One region of the Pokkaliibacter sp. CJK22405 genome, then DNA from elsewhere that is predicted to be linked to it. Evidence: predicted binding sites of a transcription regulator. Region 1 holds the regulator's gene; the other holds the start of a gene.
The links. Region 1 encodes sigma-54, which starts transcription at its own class of promoters, with help from an activator protein. Its sites were predicted from a motif close to TGGCACNNNNNTTGCTNT; they were not measured.

Region 1 (3,099 bases):
TGACTCATGCCTATGGCCAGACACTGGATTATGACCTGAGCAAAGAAACAATCACTGCCCAGGAAAATGCCAAACTGACTCAGGCAAAAGATACCTTCACAGGTGACAAGATCATCTATGACATTACCCAACGCACCGTGAATGCCAGTGGTGGCAAAAGCTCAAATGCCGGTAGCGGCCGCGTTGAAATGATTTTGCACCCGAAACAAAAGACAACTGAATGAGTAGCACCCTGCAAGCACGCCACCTGGCTAAAGCCTATAAGGGCCGTCAGGTAGTCAAGGACGTCTCCCTCTCCGTGAGCCAAGGCCAGATCGTTGGCTTACTTGGTCCCAACGGCGCGGGCAAAACCACCTGCTTTTATATGATTGTCGGTCTGGTCGCCGCGGATAAGGGCGAAGTCCGCCGTGATGATCAGGACTTAACCCCACTGCCAGTTCATGGCCGCGCCCGTGCGGGCATCGGCTATCTGCCTCAGGAAGCCTCCGTTTTTCGCAAGTTAAGCGTTGAGAAAAACCTGATGGCGATCCTTGAAACCCGAAAAGATCTTGATCAGGATGCCCGCAAGAAAACGGCGGAGTCCTTAATGCAGGAGTTTCACATCTCCCACATTAAGGATAGTCTGGGCATGAGTTTATCCGGGGGCGAACGCCGTCGTGTGGAGATTGCCCGCGCGCTGGCCATGGATCCGGATTTTATTTTGCTGGACGAGCCTTTTGCCGGTGTTGACCCGATCTCGGTCACGGATATTCAGCAGATCATTCGCCATTTGAAAGAGCGTGGCATCGGTGTACTGATCACCGACCACAACGTGCGTGAGACACTCGCGATTTGTGATCACGCCTACATTGTAAGTGACGGGCACATTCTCGCTGAGGGCGATGCCGAGACGATTCTGCAACATGAGCAGGTTCGTCAGGTGTACCTTGGTGAAAATTTTCGCTATTGACCCATTCGAATGGCCTAAGCCATCCATAATTACTGAGTCGGAAGTATCTTCGTAGCCAAATATGAAGCCCTCTTTACAGTTAAAAATCGGTCAGCAGCTGACCATGACCCCGCAACTGCAGCAAGCCATCCGCTTACTGCAGCTTTCCACATTGGATCTTCAGCAGGAAATTCAGGAAGCACTGGATGGTAATCCCCTGTTGGATGTTGAAGAAGAGTTTGATACTCCCGTACCTGAAGAACGCTATGAAACCGCGCACAATCAGGAAACCCGGGACACCTCACAGAATGAGCAGGACGGCGCAGTCGACACTGACAGCCAGTGGTCTGATGACATTCCCGATGAACTGTCCGTAGACAGCTCTTGGGAAGATACCTATTCCACACTGCCTGCCTCATCCTCCAGCGGGGATGGTGACGATGGCTATGACTTTGAGTCACGAGCCACTGCTGGCGAATCCCTGCAGGACCATCTGGAGTGGCAGCTCAACCTGATGCCACTCAGCGATCGTGATCGCACCATTGCCTTCACCCTGGTCGACAGCATTAACGCAGAAGGCTACCTGACCTCTCCTCTGGAAGAGTTGCTTGAAAGTCTTGATGATCTGGATGAAGAAGATCCGGTGGAAATGGATGAGATGGTGATGGTGCTTCATCACCTGCAGCAGCTGGATCCGGCGGGCGTCGCAGCACGCGATCTTGCCGAGTGCCTGACCATCCAGCTCAAGCAACTGGCGACCACCACGCCCTGGCGTCAGGAAGCCATGGACATCATTGCCCAGCACCTGAACCTGCTCGGCACCCGCGACTATGCAACGCTGATGCGTCGCACCCGCCTCTCTGAAGAACAGCTGACAGCCGTCATACACCTGATCCAGAGCCTTAACCCCCGCCCCGGCGCCAGCATTAATGCAGGCGAATCAGAATACGTTGTACCTGATGTGGTGGTGGCGAAAAAAGAGGGTCAGTGGACTATCGAGCTGAATCAGGAAGCGATGCCGCGCCTGAAGGTGAATAACAGCTATGCCAGCATGATCAAGCGTGCGGACAACAGCGCGGATAACACCTATCTGAAAAATCAGCTACAGGAAGCACGCTGGTTTATCAAAAGTTTGCAAAGCCGTAATGACACCCTGCTGAAAGTCGCTACCAAGATTGTGGAGTTCCAGCTCGACTTTTTTGAGGAAGGCGAGGAAGCCATGCGCCCAATGGTTCTGGCAGATATCGCCCAGGCCGTCGAAATGCATGAATCCACCATCAGCCGTGTCACGACGCAAAAATTTATGCACACCCCTCGTGGTGTCTTTGAATTGAAGTACTTTTTCTCCAGCCATGTTGGCACTGCCGATGGCGGAGAAGCCTCTTCCACGGCGATTCGGGCAATGATCAAGAAGTTGATTGCCGATGAGCCACCGCGCAAGCCTCTGAGCGATGCCAAATTGGCAACCCTGCTGGGCGATCAGGGAATTAATGTCGCGCGAAGAACCGTCGCCAAGTATCGTGAAGCGATGGCAATTGCTCCATCGAATGAACGTAAGCGGCTGGTCTGAAAAGGAAACGATTTGGCGCTAAATAGATTTGACGAGCCCAGTCTTGGATTGGCTATAGTGAAATCTAACCAGCGAACAATCACTGGCAAATCAGGAGAGTCATATGCAAATAAACATCACAGGCCATCAGCTGGAATTAACTCCTGCCCTGACTGACTTTGTAAAAAATAAAATGCAGAAACTTGAGCGTCACGCCGACTCGATCACCAGTGTTCAGGTGACCCTGAACGTCGAGAAGCAGCGTCAGATTGCAGAAGCCACAGTTCATGTGGCAGGCGCCGACCTCCACGCCAGTAATGAAAATATCGACATGTATGCCGCCGTCGACGGTCTGATGGACAAGCTCGATCGTCAGCTCCTCAAACACAAAGAGAAGCACCAGGCTCGTAGCCAGGGTGCAATGGTACGCTAACGTCTTTATGCAACTTGACCAAATCCTAAGCCAGAGCTGCACCCTGACCGGTGCACCCTGGTCAAGCAAAAAGCGCGTTCTCGAGCAGGCTGCCGGCCTGCTCGCAGAACATCTCACGGATATCGACACCGACGATATCTTCAATGGACTTATTGGACGTGAGCGACTTGGCAGTACTGGCCTAGGTGG
Region 2 (3,099 bases), on a different contig from region 1:
ACGACCCTGAACCGCAGAACCGCTGTTTGAACGAAGAACGCTGGTGACACTGGCAGTATTGCTGGTGCCAGACTCAGGAATCAGCTCAAACGCGCCGCTACGGGTGTAGGTAACAGTGCCGTCGGTGTCCTTCAAAGAGAAGAAACCATCGCCGTCGATCGCCAGGTCAAGGTTGTTGTCGGTATTTTCAAGCGTACCCGAAGCAAAGTTCTGCTGGATATCCTGAACAGACACACCATTACCGGTGGTGCGACTTGAGCCGCCACCAGCTACCGAAGATGAATAAATATCACCAAACTCGGCACGCGAGGATTTAAAACCCGTTGTGCTGGCGTTAGCGATGTTGTTACCGCGTACATCCAGATCCGTGGAAGCAGCTTTAAGTCCTGTGATTGCCGTTGAAAATGACATAGTTAGGTCCTCACGAAATTTGCTTCACGTCTGACATTGACGCGGTTGAGCCGTTTGCAAGGTTAAGGGTGACCGAGCTACTGCCAATACTGACAGAATCTACGTTTTGCCCCATGTAAGTGGTCAGGGAGGTATTGGATGAGCCAACGGTCCCCTGTGCCGCAAAGTAATACGTGCCCGTGCTGGTGCCATCTGCTGGCTCCCAGGTAAAGGAATGCTCGCCAGAGCTCAGGCTGCCCAGACTGATGGAGTCGACCTGTGTTCCTGTGGAATCATAGACCCCTACCGTTACATCTGCCGCCGAGTTATCGAGATCAAGCAGGCCATTAATGCTGCCACTTGAATCTAATTCAGCTGAGTCACTATCGACGTAGGCAGTACGGCCGACCATGGAAGAGGCCTGCAGAGCCAGGTTGGATTGCAGGGAAGTCGCCAGATCGGAAACTGCCGAATTAAGGTTGGTCAACTGTTCAACGGTGGACAGGTTCGCCAGCTGGCCCATGTACTCTGCAGTATCTGCAGGGTCGGTGGGGTCCTGGTTTTTAAGCTGTGCAATCATCAGCTGCAGGAACATATCGGAATCAAGTGACGCCGCGGATGTCGTACTGCTGGTGCTGCTTGTTACTGATGAACTGGTCCCAAGACCATCAATGCCGCTCGTGCTCATGCTCTAATCCTCATCACTGACCGAGTGTCAGTGCGCGTTGCATCATTGATTTGGCGGTGTTCATGACTTCCACATTGGTCTGGAAAGACCGGGACGCGGACATCATGTTGGCCATCTCTTCCACAACATTCACATTGGGATAAAACACATAGCCGTCTTCATTGGCCATGGGGTTCCCTGGTTCATATTCCTGCCGTAATGGCGATTCACTTTCGACTACGCCTAACACCTTAACGCCAAGACCTGCATCGTCACTTGGCGGGTTGTCGTAGTTGAAACCCTGATCTTCCATGGCCTGACTAAATGCGGTCGCAAACACCGGCTGGCGCGCACGGTAAGTCTGATCAACGCTGCTGCTGACGCTATCGGCGTTAGCAATGTTGCTGGCGGTGGTGTTCAGTCGAACTGACTGAGCACTCATGCCAGAACCGGCGATCTTGAACACATCATTCAGGGACATCTTACTGTCCTCCGGTCAGGGCCTTGCTCAGGCCGGTAAACTTGCGGTTCAGAAAGAGAAAGCTGGCTTGATAATCCATGGCGTTTTCCATGAAAGCGGCTTTCTCAATCTCGGGGTCGACAGTATTTCCATCAACCGCTGGCTGCACTGGTACACGGTAAAGCAGGCTTTCATCTGTCATATCATTGCCGTCAGCGGCAAAGTGATGGGCATTGGTTTGCCGCAGACCGACAGGATTTGCCGCTTCAGTTGCCTGTGCCAGATAGGCTGAGAAGTCGAGATCCCGCGCTTTGAAGTTGGGAGTGTCGGCATTGGCAAGGTTATTGGACAGCACTTCGGCACGTTTGGCGCGGTACAGCAGTGCGTCATCGTGTATCCCTAGTGCAGTATCAAAACTGATTGCCATCGAACTCACCTGTTGCTTCATTGCGTTGCTTAACAGGTATAGAGCAAGGGGTGTGCCATTTTTAGACCTTATTTAAGGCCCGATTAGGGAGGTAGGTTAACTACTTGATTTATCAGGATCTGAGGGGCTCAGTCGCGGCATTAGCCAAAGGAGTGAGCCAGTCATTGGAGGGCAGTGGCAAAGAAAGCGGCAATGAGGTGTAGATCAGAGAAGGGCGAACGGCAATGGCTTACCGTGCGCGGTAGATAATACCGGGGCTGCATTGAATCATTTCATAGATATCATTCAGGCCGGTCACGGCTTCAGAGGCCCCGACCATCAGGAATCCGCCTGGTTTCAATGTTTTGTGAATTCGGCGAAGAATGTCTGCTTTAAGCTCTGGAGAGAAGTAGATGAGCACATTACGGCAAAGCACCAGATCAAAGGTGCCAAGGCTGGCATAGCTATCCTTAAGATTCAGTGTGCGAAAGTCGATCCGCTGTTTGATTTCGCGTTTAACTTCCCATGAGCCATCGCCGCATTGATTAAAGAAGCGTTTAAGACGCTCCGGCGACAATCCTCGTCCAAGAGCCAGTGATTCATAGCGCCCGGCTTTGGCCTGATCCAGAATCGATGTGGAAATATCGGTTGCAGTAATGCGGATGTCGCCGCGCAAAGCGCCCAAACGCTTCTGCCGCGTTTCTTCCGCGAGCATGCTAAGAGAGTAGGGTTCCTGTCCGGAAGAGCAGGCCGCTGACCAAATCTTGAGTTGGCCGCCCCGGTTTCTCTCATCAAGCTCAGGGAAGATGCGATCCTGAATGATGGTATAGGGGTGAATATCCCGGAACCAGAGGGTTTCGTTGGTAGTCATCGCATTGATGACTTCCTGCCGCAGGCCAGAAAAGGCATTGCTCTGCAGACGTTTGAGCAGATCTCCCAAGGTCTCAAATTTATGCTCGGCCATTAAGCGGCCGAGTCGACTTTTCACCAGATACTGCTTGTTATCTCCGAGCAGAATGCCGCATGCCTTCTCAAGATATTCCTTGAAAGCGGAAAAATCCTGAAGAGAAATATCGGGCGCCTGATAGGAGCTCTGGTTCATTCCGAGACCTCTTTTAGGGGATTTCAGCACAGGTTTGCTGTGTTATCCCTGTTCTGCGAGAATTTGAGTAATTA

Region 2: flgB (flagellar basal body rod protein FlgB) is a predicted target of sigma-54. The motif match lies at 1,985-2,002, and genes of this name have one in related genera.

Annotation. Positions count from the first base shown of each region.
Region 1 is NZ_JBKKHQ010000014.1:113,889-116,987, reverse strand. It holds gene lptA (lipopolysaccharide transport periplasmic protein LptA) at 1-224, shown strand, start outside; gene lptB (LPS export ABC transporter ATP-binding protein) at 221-949, shown strand; gene ACKC9G_RS10960 (RNA polymerase factor sigma-54) at 1,011-2,498, shown strand; gene hpf (ribosome hibernation-promoting factor, HPF/YfiA family) at 2,602-2,910, shown strand; gene ptsN (PTS IIA-like nitrogen regulatory protein PtsN) at 2,918-3,099, shown strand, end outside.
Region 2 is NZ_JBKKHQ010000011.1:1,945-5,043, reverse strand. It holds gene ACKC9G_RS07020 (flagellar hook protein FlgE) at 1-411, opposite strand, end outside; gene ACKC9G_RS07015 (flagellar hook assembly protein FlgD) at 422-1,078, opposite strand; gene flgC (flagellar basal body rod protein FlgC) at 1,092-1,538, opposite strand; gene flgB (flagellar basal body rod protein FlgB) at 1,540-1,944, opposite strand; gene ACKC9G_RS07000 (CheR family methyltransferase) at 2,174-3,025, opposite strand.